2 regions of the Streptomyces sp. JLBT605 genome follow, and region 1 is predicted to be linked to the other one. Evidence: riboswitches for the same ligand, from Rfam matches in the RefSeq annotation. Region 1 holds a riboswitch; the other holds the start of a gene.
The links. Region 1 has a riboswitch for FMN ahead of ribB (3,4-dihydroxy-2-butanone-4-phosphate synthase). Riboswitches for the same ligand answer to the same signal wherever they lie in the genome.
Positions count from the first base shown of each region.

Region 1 (7,166 bases):
GCTCTCCGTCGCCGCGGCCGGCGCCGCGGTCTCCGGCTCCGTCCCCGTCTCCGAGGTGGTGGGCTCCTCCCGCTGGTCCGGGACAACTGCCGCCTCCTGGGCGGCGGTTTCGTCCCGCTTTGCCCGGGAGCGGCCGAAAACATTGCGCAGCAGATCCCGTATGCCCATGGGAGAACCTCTCATGTATGGAGTGCGGAGCGATGCACGGCGACGCCAGTCCCGTGGTGCGCAAAGGCTAGCGGTCCGCCGGGCACCCCAAGGTGCGGCCGGGGACGCGGCGCCAGGCCGCATCAGACCGCACCGCACCGCCGCACGCCAATTCCGGTTGCCCGCCGTTCACTTCGGGTTCATGTGATCGTCGACGCCCTGCGGCTCTACGCCCATAGCTTCGCCCGCGGACGGATTCCGACGTCATGTCGGCGCGGTCACGTCGGCGCGGGTTGCGCCGGTACAGCTCACTTCGAGGGGAAATCGTGCGCAAGTTCCTGCCGCTGATCGGCTCGCACTCGGGCGGGCGGTCCGCCATGACCTGCCGCTTCCGCTGTGGCAACGCCTGCTTCCACGAGGCGCCGAACACCAGCGACAACGAGTACGTCGGCGATGTCATAGCCAGCGCGCTGTCGCGCCGCACCATGCTGCGCGCCGGCGCCGTGGTGACCGTCGGCGTGGCGGCCGGCGCGGCCGTGGTGGGCCAGTCCCCACAGGCGGAGGCCGCCGTACCGGCGTCGCTGGAGGGCGAGGCCGCGCGCGCCCGCCGGGCGGCGCGGGGCCTGCGGTTCGACCCGGTCGCGCCGAACACCACGGACGCCGTCGTCGTCCCCGAGGGCTACGGCCAGAACGTGGTCCTCAGCTGGGGTGAACCGATCCTGCGCGGTGCGCCCGCCTTCGACCCGGAGAACCAGTCGGCGAAGGCGCAGGCCGGGCAGTTCGGTTACAACAACGACTTCCTCTCCCTGCTCCCGCTCCGCCGCGAGCCGGGCCGCCAGGTGCTCGTGGCCAACCACGAGTACACCGACGAGATCCTGATGTTCCGCGGCTACGACCCGCAGAACCCCACCCGCGAGCAGGTCGAGATCGCCTGGGCCGCGCACGGCCTCTCCGTCGTCGTGGTGCAGGAGGAGGACGAGACCGGCAAGCTGACCGCCGTCACCCGCCACCACCTCAACCGCCGCGTCACCGCCACCACCCCCTTCAAGCTCACCGGCCCGGCGGCCGGCAGCGAGCTGCTGCGCACCTCCGCCGACCCGACCGGCACCAAGGTGCTGGGCACGCTCAACAACTGCTCCGGCGGTACGACGCCGTGGGGCACCACGCTGCACGGTGAGGAGAACGTCGACCAGTACTTCGGCAACGCCGACAAGGTCACCGACCCCACCCACGCGGCGCGGCTGAAGCGCTACGACATCAAGGGCGGCGCCAGCGAGCGCAAGTGGGAGCGGTTCGACAAGCGCTTCGACGTCTCCCAGGAGCCGCAGGAGCCGCACCGCTTCGGCTGGGTCGTCGAGCTCGACCCGTACGACCCGGACTCCACGCCCCGCAAGCGCACCCACCTCGGCCGGTTCAAGCACGAGGGCGCGCAGCCGCGGCTGACCGAGGACGGGCGCCCGGTGGTCTACTCCGGCGACGACTCGCGCTTCGAGTACTTCTACAAGTTCGTCTCCAGCAAGCGGATGATGCGCGGCACCGGCCGGGCCGCCCGCGAGCACAACATGACGCTGCTCGACGAGGGCACGCTGTACGTCGCCAAGCTCACCGGTGACAGCCCGACCACCGAGATCGACGGCACCGGCAAGCTGCCGAACGACGGCGAGTTCGACGGCAGCGGCGAGTGGATCCCGCTGGCCAGCGGCGACACCTCGTACGTGGAGGGCATGACCGCCGAGGAGGTGTACGTCTTCACCCGGATCGCCGCCGACAAGGTCGGCGCGACGAAGATGGACCGCCCCGAGGACATCGAGCCCAGCCCGCGCACCGGCCGGGTCTACGTGGCGCTGACCAACAACAAGGACCGCGGCGCGGCGGGCAAGGCGGCGGCCGACGAGGCCAACCCGCGCAACGCCAACAAGCACGGCCAGATCCTGGAGCTGGCCGAGCGCTGGAACGACGCGTCCGCGGACCGCTTCGCCTGGCGGCTCTTCCTGGTCGCCGGCGACCCGAACGACCCGAACACCTACTTCGCGGGGTTCCCGAAGGAGAGCGTCAGCCCCATCTCCTGCCCGGACAACGTCACCTTCGACCCGCACGGCAACCTGTGGATCTCCACCGACGGCAACCAGCTCGGCAGCCACGACGGCCTGTTCGGGGTGGCGACGGCCGGGCGGCGCCGCGGTGAGGTCAAGCAGTTCCTCACGGTGCCGACGGGTGCCGAGACCTGCGGCCCGATCGTGCAGGACCGGCGGGTGCTGGTCGCGGTGCAGCACCCGGGCGAGGTGGACGGCGCCAGCGTCGAGAAGCCGGCGTCGACCTGGCCGGACGGCCCGGGCAAGATCGTGCGGCCGTCGGTCGTCAGCGTGTGGCGGCAGGACGGATGCGACATCGGCGTCTGACGCGGGCGGGCACCTGACACCCGGCGTCTGGCGCGTGGGGGCGCCGGGCGCCGGGCGCCGGGCGCCCATGTGAAGGGACGTCCGACGCGGACAGGGAGGACTTCCGGGCCGGGGGGCCGGAAGTCCTCCCCCTTCTCGTAGACTCGATGGCTCGCAACGCCGCGCCACGCCAGCAGAGTTGGAAAGCGAGAGCCTGCCATGCCGACATCCGGCCCGCTCGGAACGCCGGCGGGAGGCGGGCGCAGCAGGCTGTTGCAGAGCCCCCTGGCCCTGCTGGACACCACCATGGACCAGCTCCGCACGCTGATCATGGTCCATGAGACCGGCACCGCGCTGGGCGCGGCGCGGACGCTGGGCCGCGAGCAGTCCAGCGTGCAGAAGCAGCTCGACACCATGAACCGCAACTTCCGCGAGCTGTGCGGCGAACCACTGGTGATCAAGCAGGGCCGCGGCAAGGACGTGCTGTTCACCGCGACCGGTCAGGCGCTGGTGGAGCTGGCGCGCTCCACCCTGGGCAGCTGGCTGGACGGGGTGCACGAGTCGCGGCGCCGGCTGGGCACGACGCTGATGGTCGGCACCACCCGCTTCACGCTGGCGTATCTGGCCGGCGCGGGGGAGCGGGTGAGCGAGGACTTCCGGCGGCGCTCCATCGAGCTGAAGGTCGGCCACGTGCGGACCCGGGACGTGCTGGCCAAGCTGCGCGCCAAGGAGGTCGACCTGGTGTGCGGGAGCGTGGTGGCCAGGCCCGGCAGCGGAGGCGACGAGCTGAACGACGTCGAGGTCATGGAGTGGCGCCGCAGCGGTGTCTCGCTGCTGACCAATCTGCCCGAGGACCGGCTGCCCGGCCCGACGGTGGGGAGCAGCGAGCTGCGCGGTCTGCCGCTGGTGGCGTCCGCCAGCGGGCTGATGGCGGGCGTGCTGCACACCTGGTTCGGCGCGGACTACCGCAACCGGCTGCACATCGCCGCCGAGATCGACACCGTCAACTACGGCTTCGAGCTGCTGCGCTCGGGCCTGCTCCAGGGCTGCATGCTGGTCACCAAGGGCGTCGCGGACGCGGCCGGGGATCCCCGGGTCTCCTACGGGCGGGGGCTGCGCGCGGTGGAGCTGGTCAACGACACCGGGCCGCGGCTCGAGGTGCTGCTCGGCGCCTTCGTCCGCCGCGGCGAGCGGCACGGCTACGACCGGGCGCATCCGCTCAACATGCTCTGGGACGCGCTCACCGTGGAGAGCGACCGCTGGCGGCGCGAACAGCGCTGGCCGACGGCGGGCCTGGAGCCGGACCCGTTCGAGGTGGCCAACAGCTACGACCCGAGCGAGAGCTGAGATCCGAGGGCTGAGATCCGAGAGCTGAGATCTGACATCAGGGCGTACGCCTGGTGTGGCGCGCCGGATGCCGTTTTGTAGCCGGTGGAGGAAACCTGTATGCCATGGCCGTTGAGAAGCTTCAGATGCCGCAACTGGTGAAGACGCCCGGGCTGGTGGCGACACCCGGGCCGGGGGCGGCGGCTGGGCTGCCCGAGCAGCCGGTGCCGTCCGCCGCGGAGCAGCCGGTTCCGGGCGCGCCAGGGGCGCGGCGGCTGTCGCCGCGCACCCTGCTGTGTCTGGTCCCGGTCGTCGCGGTGGCCGGCTGGGTGGTGTGGAACCGGCACCTGGTCGCGGACGGGGCGGGCCGGCTGCTGGACGCGGACCCGCCGCTGCTGCTGGTGGCGGTGGGGACGACGGCGCTGTCCTGGGTGGCCGCGGCCTGTGCCCGGCAGGGCGCGGTGGTCGATCCGCTGCCGCCGGGGCGGCTGCTGGCGGCCCAGTTCGCGGCGGGCGCGGCCAATCATCTGCTCCCCTCCGGCCTCGGCGCCGGTGCGGTCAACCTGCGCTTCATGACGGTGTGCGGCATTCCGCTGGCGCGGGCCGGCGCCGCGCTCGCGCTCTATCTGGCGGTCGAGGTGGTGGCGCGGGTGGCGCTGACCGCGGTGATGCTCGCGGCCTTCCCGGACGCGCTGCCGCTGGGCGACCTGCTGCCCGAGGAGGTGGGGCTGTCGACCGCGGCGGCGGTGGCGGGCGTGGTGGCGCTGCTGCTGGTCTTCGCGGTCCGCGCGCTGCGGAAGGTGATCCGGGAGTTCCTGGTGACGGTGGTGAGCGAGGCCCGCTCGGTGCACCGCAGACCGGCCCGGGTGCTGGCGTTGTGGGGCGGCTCGCTGGCCTTTCCGGTGCTTCAGGCCGCCGGCCTGGTCGCGGTCGCGTCCGCGCTGGACGTGCCGGTCCCGGCGGCACATGTGGCGGTCGCCTATCTGGCGGCCTGTGCGGCCGCCGCCCTGGTGCCGACGCCGGGCGGCATCGGATCGGTGGAGGCGGCGCTGGTCATCGCGCTGGTCGGGGCCGGGGCGACGACTCCGGCCGCCACCGCCGTGGTGCTGGGCTACCGGCTGATCACCGTCTGGCTGCCGCTGCTGCCGGGGGCGCTGACGCTGGGCGTGCTGGTGCGGCGCAAAGTCCTGTGATCGATCAATTCCCGTTGTCCGGATAGCGGATACCGGATGGTCAGGCCACCGGAGGCTTTCGAAACCGGAGACCGGGCCGGTATGTGACGATTGACACTTCGTCAATACATGAGCATGTGTCAAAATACTCGGCGACGTAACGCGCGTGCTCCGGGGTCGGTGAAACTCCGAACCGGCGGTGAAAGTCCGCGACCCGGCCGAAGCCATCGGCCGGTTGACCCGGTGGAATTCCGGGACCGACGGTCAAAGTCCGGATGGTAGGACGTACGCGGCGGCACGATGTCGTGCAGTGACCCGTCCGGTGCGGATCGGCGGCGATCACCGGCAGCGATCATCAGGGGTTGATCGCCGGTGGCCGCCCGAGTCCCGCGATGAACCGGGCCCGCTCACCCACGACGGCTGTGTCCGTGTCCCCGGAAACCGCACGGCGGTCGGGGAGCGGCAGCGCACCACGCACTCCCCCTCCGTCTCCGGCAGACCACCAAGGCCCGCCGCGCCCTTGAAAAAGGGCCGGGCCGGCGAAGAGTCGAGAAAGCAGGAGGGACACACACCGTGACCGTGTTGGAGCAGACGGCGGCAGGGACCGAACGCCTCATGGCAGTGGAGCAGGCGATCGAGGCATTCGCCGAAGGCGGTTTCGTGATCGTCTTCGACGAGGAATCCCGCGAGAACGAAGGCGATTTGATGATCGCCGCCGAGTACACCGACGAGGAATCACTGAAGCAGATGCTGGATCACACCTCGGGTGTGATCTGTGTGGCCCTCCCCGACGAACGCGCCGCCGAACTCCGGCTGCCCCATATGGTGGAAGACAACACCGGACTGCACGAAACGGCCTTCACCGTCTCCGTCGATCTCAAGGCGGGGGGAACCACCGGTATTTCCGCGCAGGAGCGGTCCCGGACCATCCAGGCGCTCGCCGACCCCGCCACCGCCCCCGAGGACCTGGGCCGGCCCGGCCATGTCTTCCCGGTCCGCGCCGCCCCCGGCGGGGTGCTCCAGCGGGACGGGCACACCGAGGCCGCCGTCGACCTCTCCCGGCTCGCCGGGCTGTCCGGGGTCACCACCATGTGCGAGGTGGTCAACGCGGACTGGAGCATGGCCCGGTACGACGATCTGCGGCAGCTGGCGGCCAGCCGGCTGGTGCCGCTGATCTCGGTGCGCGACCTGGCCGCCTACCGGCTGGCGCGGGCCGCGGCAGCTCTGACGGGTGGCGACCGGCGCTGACGGGTGCTGACGGGTGCCGACCGGCGCTGACGGGTGCCGACCGGTGCTGACGGCTGCCGCTGACGCGTGCTGACCGGCTCTGACCGGTGCCGACCGGCCGCGAAGATCGACTGGTCGGCCTCCGGACCCCGGATTACCGTCGAATGGGCGAACGCCTCGGTCCGCCCGACGCTCATACCCGGGGGCACACCATGGCGACTTCCCGCCCGGCACCGGACACCGGGACAGCCACCGCGGAGGACCGGTCACAGGGCGGCAAGGGCGTCGCACTGGCCGTCATCGCCAGCTGCCAGCTGATGGTGGTCCTGGACATCACCATCGTGAACATCGCGCTGCCGCACATCCAGAGCGCGCTGGAGTTCTCCACCACCAGCCTGTCGTGGGTGGTCAACGCCTACACCCTCACCTTCGGCGGACTGCTGTTGCTCGGCGGCCGGACCGGTGACATCCTCGGCCGCCGCCGGGTGTTCATCGGCGGCGTGCTGCTGTTCGTGCTGGCGTCGCTGCTCGGAGGTCTGGCGCAGACCTCCGGGCAGCTGCTGGCCGCCCGCGCGCTCCAGGGGGTCGGCGGCGCGATCGCCTCCCCCACCTCGCTGGCGCTGATCACCACGACCTTCACCGAAGGCCCGGAACGCAACCGGGCCTTCGGCGTGTTCGCCGCGGTCTCGGCCGGCGGCGGCGCGATCGGGCTGCTGCTCGGCGGGATCCTCGTCGAATGGCTCGACTGGCGCTGGATCTTCTTCGTCAACGTGCCCATCGGCCTGCTCATCGCCTTCGCCACGCCCCGGGTCATCAGGGAGTCCGAGCGCCACGCCGGCCACTTCGACCTTCTCGGCGCGCTCACCTCGACGCTCGGCATGGCCTCGCTGGTCTACGGCTTCATCCGGGCCGCGCA
Region 1 is NZ_CM177087.1:3,467,475-3,474,640, forward strand. It holds gene AC4BDD_RS15010 (vWA domain-containing protein) at 1-168, opposite strand, end outside; gene AC4BDD_RS15015 (PhoX family protein) at 474-2,546, shown strand; gene AC4BDD_RS15020 (LysR family transcriptional regulator) at 2,832-3,872, shown strand; gene AC4BDD_RS15025 (lysylphosphatidylglycerol synthase transmembrane domain-containing protein) at 3,977-5,044, shown strand; FMN riboswitch at 5,186-5,314, shown strand; gene ribB (3,4-dihydroxy-2-butanone-4-phosphate synthase) at 5,639-6,271, shown strand; gene AC4BDD_RS15035 (MFS transporter) at 6,463-7,166, shown strand, end outside.

Region 2 (7,166 bases), 2.6 Mb from region 1:
GCGCCCCGGATCCGGGAAGTACCCCTCTCCCAGCCGGCGGCCGACCTCGTCCGTGACCGACAGATACACCTGGTTGAAGACCGCCACTCCGTCCCGGGGCGGCAGTGCGGAATCGAGCTCGCGCATGCGCGCGACCACCGCGTCCACGCTGTCCGCGGTGCGGGGCATCGGTTCTGGCTGCGCGGGGATGCGGGGGATCTGCGGAAGAGTGTGCTCCTCGGCCGGGTTCATGGCACCCAGCGTCCCAGCGGCGGTCCGCCCCGGGCCGCGATGCGGCCCCGCTTCCCCGGAACGGACTAACGTCCCTCTGCGTCAGGCCGTTTCGCGGTCGTACGCGCTGGTGCCCCCGTCCAGCAGGGGTTCCTGCTGCTTCAGATGGGCCGGGGCCAGCGCGCGCAGCACGTGGTAGCCGGTGATGACGACGATCGTGCCGAGCGCGATCCCGCTGAGCTCGAAGTTGTCGCTGATCTTCAGGCCGACGCCCCCGACGCCGATGATGACCCCCGCCGCCACCGGCACCAGGTTCAGCGGATTGCGCAGGTCCACCGCGTTGTGCACCCAGATCTGCGCGCCGAGCAGCCCGATCATGCCGTAGAGGATCACGGTGATCCCGCCGAGCACGCCCCCGGGGATCGCCGCCACGACCGCGCCGAACTTGGGGCAGAGGCCGAAGAGCAGCGCGAAGCAGGCGGCGGCCCAGTACGCGGCCGTGGAGTAGACGCGGGTGGCCGCCATGACGCCGATGTTCTCGGAGTACGTGGTGGTGGCCGGGCCGCCCACCGCGGTGGAGAGCATGGTGGCCGCGCCGTCCGCCGCGATGGCCGTGCCCAGCGTGTCGTCCAGCGGGTCGTCGATCATCTCGCCGACCGCCTTCACATGCCCCGCGTTCTCCGCGATCAGCGCGATCACCACCGGCAGCGCCACCAGGATCGCCGACCAGGAGAAGCTCGGCGCGTGCAGCGAGGGCAGCCCGATCCAGTCCGCCTTGCCCACCGCGGACAGGTCCAGCCGCCAGTGGTCCACGGCCTCCGCGCCGCCGTTCACCGAGTGGATCTTGCCGAAGATCCGGTCCAGCGACCAGGAGAGGACGTAGCCGAAGACCAGTCCGAGGAAGATCGCGACGCGGGACCAGAAGCCGCGCAGGCAGACCACGGCGAGCCCGGTGAACAGCATGGTCAGCAGCGCGGTCCACTGGTCGGCCGGCCAGTAGACGCGGGCGGTGACCGGCGCCAGGTTGAAGCCGATCAGCATCACCACGGCACCGGTGACGACCGGCGGCATCGTCGCGTGGATGATCCGCGCGCCGAAGCGCCGCACCGCCAGCCCGCTGAGGAACAGCACCGCGCCGACCACCAGGATCGCGCCCGTCACCGCCGCGGTCCCGCCGCCCTGGGCGCGGATGACCGCGGCCACTCCGACGAACGACAGGCTGCACCCGAGGTAGCTGGGCACCCGGCCGCGGGTGGCCAGCAGGAAGAGCATGGTGGCGACACCCGACATCATGATGGCGAGATTCGGGTCGAGTCCCATCAGAACGGGTGCGACGAACGACGCCCCGAACATGGCCACCACATGCTGGGCGCCCAGCCCGGCCGTCCTCGGCCACGACAGCCGCTCGTCCGGTCTGACCACGGCTCCCGGGGCGGGGGTGCGCCCGTCGCCGTGCAGGGTCCAGCGCACGCCCAGGCCCATGACTGCTCCACTTCTGCTGCTCTTCAGATGATCGGACCTATGTTAGTGGCCAGTAAGTGAGCCGCTGCCTGCGATGGATAGGCGCAACCTGCTCGATCCCTGGAAATCGCAGGCCAGGAGCTGGGTTTCCTTGAGAATGAGCTTCGGTGCGGAGTTTCGGTGGCGGGAAATGCCCGGGTCAGACGGCGAGCCGCAGGCCGAGCAGGCGCTCCAGCGCCCGCTCCCCCTCGGCGCTCACCCGCAGCGCCCGCGCGCTTCCGATCCGCACGCACCAGCCGGCGTCCAGCGCATGACGGCACAGCGCCGCCCCGGCCACACCCGCCAGATGGGGCTTGCGTTCCGTCCAGTCCAGACAGCCTCGGGCCAGCGGCCGGCGGCCACGCGGGGCAGCCGCCAGGTCCACACCCAGCTCCCGGAACCACGCCAGGCCCGCGTCGGTCAGCGCGAACCCGGTCGTCTGCTGCACCAGGCCGCGCTCGACCATCGCCTCGGTGATGCCGGTGCCGAGCCGGCCGGCGAGGTGGTCGTAGCAGGTACGGGCCCGCGCCATGGCACTGCTCGCACCGGCCGCCCGCAGGGTGCGCGGGGCGGCTCCGGGCGCGGCGTGCGCCGACAGGTCCTCGATGAGCTGCGCCACCTCCGCATCGGCCAGCCGTACGTACCGGTGGCGCCCCTGCCGCTCCTGCGCGAGCAGCCCGCCCTCGACCAGACGGCTGAGGTGCTCGCTGGCCGTGGAGGCGGCGACGCCCGCGTGGCGGGCCAGCTCACCGGCGGTCCAGGCCCGGCCGTCGAGCAGGGCGAGCAGGAAGGCGGCCCGCGTCTCGTCCGCCAGCAGCGCGGCGAACCGGGCCAGCCGTGGGCCACCGGAGGAGAGCTCGGGGTGCGTCATGCCCTCATCATGCCCGCGGGACACTTCGGCGACCGCCGAAATCTCCCGCCTCCTCGCTCCGGTCGCCTCGCCCGCGCGGCCCGGTGCCGCGGCGCAGCACGGCGGCGCCCGGCACCAGCCCCAGGGCCAGCCCGGTGACCAGGACGAAGGAGACCGTCAGCGAGGTGAGGTCGGCGAGGGAGCCCATCGCCGCCGGGGCGATCAGCCCCGAGGTGTAGGTGATGGTGGCGACCCCGGCTATCGACTGGCTGGGCGCCGGCCCCCCAGCGGAGCCGCGGGGCTCCCCGTCCCGCTGCTTCCCCAGCCTTCGGCCGGGGGTGCCCCCATCTCGCTCCTCCCCCAGCCTTCGGCCGGGGGTGCCCCCATCTCGCTCCTCCCCCAGCCTTCGGCCGGGGGTGCCCCCATCTCGCTGCTTCCCCAGCCTTCGGCCGGGGGTGCCCCCATCTCGCTTCGCTCGCCCGGCGGCGGCGAAGGCGAGCGGCACCACCACGGCGATGCCCAGGCCGATGAAGGCGAAGCCGCCGACCGCGACCGCCGCCCCCGGTGCCGTCACCACCACCAGCCCGCCCAGGGTGGCGAGGACACCGCCGGCCCGCACGGTACGTACCGGGCCGAGCCGGCCCACCACCGCGTCCCCGGCCAGCCGGGCGGCGGCCATGGTGCAGGCGAACGCGGTGGTACAGGCGGCCGCGACGCCGGGGGAGGAGCCCAGCACCTCGCGCAGATAGACCGCCGACCAGTCCAGACTCGCCCCCTCCGCGAAGACCGCGCAGAAGCCGACCGCCCCGATGGCCAGCGCGGAGCGCGGCGGCAGGGCGAAGCGCGGTGGCGGGTGCTCGTCCGGAGGACTGCGCAGGTCCGGCACCCAGCGGCAGACGACCATCCCGAGGGCGGTGAGCGCGGCGGCCGCGGCCCCCAGGTGCAGCCGCGCGTCCGTGCCGGTGTGCGCGGCGACGGTGCCCGCCGCCGAGCCGAGCAGCGCCCCCACGCTCCACATGCCGTGCAGGCCGGACATGATGGACCTGCCCAGGCGCTCCTCGATCTCCACGCCCAGCGCGTTCATCGCCACATCCGCCATGCCGGAGGCCGCGCCGTAGACGAACAGCGCGCCGCACAGCCACACCAGGCCAGGGGAGAGCGGGGGCAGCGCCAGTGACGCGCACCACAGGGCGAGCAGTCCGCGCAGTGCGGCCCGCGCGCCGAAGCGGTGGCTGATCCGGCCGGCCAGGGGCATCGCGACCGAGGAGCCGATCGCGGGGAAGGCGAGTGCCAGGCCGAGCGCGCCCGCGCTGATGTCCAAGTGCTCCTGGAGCCAGGGGACGCGGGTGGCGAAGTTGCCGGTGACGGTGCCATGCACCGCGAAGACCGCCGCGACGGCGAGGCGCGCCCGCCGCACCTCGGGCACCCCCGGCCCGCCCGCGGACCCGGTCGCACTGGTGTCCATCCGCCGTCCCCTCCCGCACCGGCCGGTACCGGCCCGCTGGGCAAGCCTGCCCGGCGAACGCGTTTTCGCCAGCCCCGCCCGAACGGTTCGAGCCTCCCCGCGTAACCGCCCGCTGACGTGTGGTCAGCCATCAGGCCCGGGCGACGGCCCGCACCGCCCGGTGCCGCCGGCCCCGCATCGCCGGGCCCGCGGGCGCGCGGCAGGTGAGGGAAGCCACAGAGAAGCCGCCTCCAGTCGGCGCGATCGCGCATGGCACACTGGTGGCGTACCAGTGACGTCAGCGCACTCCGGGGTCGGTGAAAATCCGAACCGGCGGTTACAGTCCGCGACCCGTCCGCAGCCAGCGGCCGGTTGACCAGGTGAAATTCCTGGACCGACGGTTAAAGTCCGGATGGGAGGCAGTGCGCGGCGGGCGAAGCACCGGTGCGCCGCTGCCGGCGGTCCGTTCGTTCCCGTGATGGGGGGACGGCCCGTTTCCCGGCGTCGGCGTCTTAGCGGTGCTACCTTCCCGCTTCTGTCGACTCAGACAGCCCCGGAGTCCGTGCCCAGCAGGCAGGAGGACCCGGTGGCCACCGCAGCCGAAACCCGCGCGATGCGCCGCGCCATCGCGCTCGCCGCCCACGGCCTCGGCCACACCAGCCCCAATCCGGTCGTCGGCTGCGTCGTCCTCGACGCCCACGGCGAGCCGGTCGGAGAAGGCTGGCACCGGCGCGCGGGCGGCCCGCACGCCGAGGTGAACGCACTCCGCGCGGCCGGCGACCGGGCCCGCGGCGGAACCGCCGTCGTCACCCTGGAACCCTGCAACCACACCGGACGCACCGGTCCGTGCGCCCAGGCCCTGATCGCCGCCGGAGTCGCCCGCGTCGTCTACGCCGTCGCCGACCCCACCCCGGCGGCGGGCGCCGGCGCCGCCACCCTCGCCGCCGCCGGCATCGAGGTCGAGGCCGGGCTGCTGGCCGAGGAGGCCGAGGCCGGCAACATCGCCTGGCTGACCGCCGTCCGGCTCGGCCGCCCCTTCGTGGTGTGGAAGTACGCCGCGACCCTGGACGGCCGCATCGCCGCCGCCGACGGCAGCAGCCGCTGGATCACCTCGCCGGACTCCCGCGCCGATGTGCACCGGCTGCGCGCCGAGGCCGACGCGGTCGTCGTCGGATCCGGCACCCTGCGGACCGACGACCCGCATCTGGCCGTGCGCGGCCGGGACGACGTGACCCAGCCGCTGCGGGTGGTCGTCGACACCCACGCGATGATCCTGCCGAGCGCCCGCGTCCTGGACGACGCGGCACCGACCCTGATCGCCGTCTCCGAGGAGGCCGACACCCGGCACCTGCCCGGCGTCGAGGTCCTGCGGCTGCCGGGCGACGACACCGGACTCGGCATCCACGCCCTGCTCACCGCCCTCCACCAGCGCGGGGTGCGCTCGGTGCTGCTGGAGGGCGGGCCGACCCTCGCCGGGTCCTTCATCGCCGCCGGCGCCGTCGACCAGGTCGTCGGCTACCTCGCCCCGGCGCTGCTCGGCGACGGCCCGGCCGCGCTCGGCGACGCCGGAATCACCACCATCACGCAGGCGTTGCGCCTCGAGATGACCGACGCCACCCGGCTCGGCCCCGACCTGCGCGTCACCGCCGTGCCCGCACCACCGGCACCACCCGCAGAACCACCCGCAGCACCACCAGCCACCGCCACTGCGACCGACTCCGAGGAGAACTGACGTGTTCACGGGAATCGTTGAAGAACTGGGTGAGGTTGTCGCCGTCGAGAACCTCGGCGACTCCTCGCGCTTCCGGCTGCGCGGCCCGCTCGTCACCCAGGGCGCCAAGCACGGCGACTCCATCGCGGTCAACGGCGTCTGTCTGACCGTCGTGGACACCGCGGACGGCGAGTTCACCGCCGATGTGATGGCCGAGACCCTGAAGCGCTCCAGCCTCGGCGTCCTGGCGCCCGGCTCCCGGATCAACCTGGAGCGGCCCATGGAGCTCGGCGGCCGGCTCGGCGGCCACCTCGTCCAGGGACACGTCGACGGCACCGGCACCATCCTCGGGCGGACCCCCGGCGAGCACTGGGAGATCGTCGAGATCTCGCTGCCGGACGACCTCGCCCGTTATGTCGTGGAGAAGGGCTCCATCACGGTCGACGGCATCAGCCTCACCGTCGTCGACGCCGCCGACGACCACTTCACCGTCAGCCTCATCCCGACCACCCTCGCCCTCACCACCCTGGGCATCAAGCAGGCCGGCGACCCGGTCAACCTCGAGGTCGACGTGGTCGCGAAGTACGTCGAGCGGCTGATGGGCCACGAGGCGCGGCACGCCCGTCACGGGCAGGAAAGCGAAGAAGGAGGCCGGGCATGACCGTCCTGCAGAGTGTGCGGAGCTGGACCGACGACCTGGTCCTCGACCCCGTCGAACGGGCGATCGCCGAGATCGCCGCCGGCCGGCCGGTGGTCGTCGTCGACGACGAGAACCGCGAGAACGAGGGCGACCTCATCGTGGCCGCCGAGAAGGTGACCCCGGAGATCGTCGCCTTCATGATGAGCGAGTGCCGCGGCCTGATCTGCGCCACGCTCGAGGGCGCCGACCTGGACCGGCTGGACCTGCCGCAGATGGTCCAGCAGAACACCGAGTCGATGCGGACCGCCTTCACCGTCTCCGTCGACGCCACCGCCGAGCACGGCGTGAGCACCGGCATCTCCGCGGCCGACCGGGCCACCACCCTGCGCCTGCTCGCCGATCCGCACAGCGTCCCCGGCGACTTCGCCCGCCCCGGCCACATCTTCCCGCTGCGCGCCCGGCCCGGTGGCGTGCTCGTGCGCGACGGCCACACCGAGGCCGGTGTGGACCTCGCCCGGCTGGCCGGACTGCGCCCGGCCGCCGCGATCGTGGAGATCGCCGGCGAGGACGGCGTCATGTTGCGCCTGCCGGAGCTGGTCGCCTTCGCCCGCAAGCACGGCCTGGCGATCATCTCCATCGAGGACCTGATCGCGTACCGCAGGTCCGACGAGCCGACCGTGCGGCGCGAGGCCGAGACCCGGCTGCCCACCGCCTCCGGTGAGTTCCGGGCGTACGGCTACCGCTCCACCACCGACGGCGTCGAGCACGTCGCACTGGTCGCGGGCGAGCTCGGCGACGGCGAGGACGTGCT
Region 2 is NZ_CM177087.1:861,446-868,611, reverse strand. It holds gene AC4BDD_RS04060 (DUF5995 family protein) at 1-168, opposite strand, end outside; gene AC4BDD_RS04055 (uracil-xanthine permease family protein) at 313-1,692, opposite strand; gene AC4BDD_RS04050 (ArsR/SmtB family transcription factor) at 1,871-2,581, opposite strand; gene AC4BDD_RS04045 (MFS transporter) at 2,589-4,025, opposite strand; FMN riboswitch at 4,304-4,434, shown strand; gene ribD (bifunctional diaminohydroxyphosphoribosylaminopyrimidine deaminase/5-amino-6-(5-phosphoribosylamino)uracil reductase RibD) at 4,591-5,736, shown strand; gene AC4BDD_RS04035 (riboflavin synthase) at 5,738-6,376, shown strand; gene AC4BDD_RS04030 (bifunctional 3,4-dihydroxy-2-butanone-4-phosphate synthase/GTP cyclohydrolase II) at 6,373-7,166, shown strand, end outside.
Region 2: linked by a shared signal. The riboswitch ahead of ribD (bifunctional diaminohydroxyphosphoribosylaminopyrimidine deaminase/5-amino-6-(5-phosphoribosylamino)uracil reductase RibD) and the one ahead of ribB (3,4-dihydroxy-2-butanone-4-phosphate synthase) in region 1 are both predicted to bind FMN.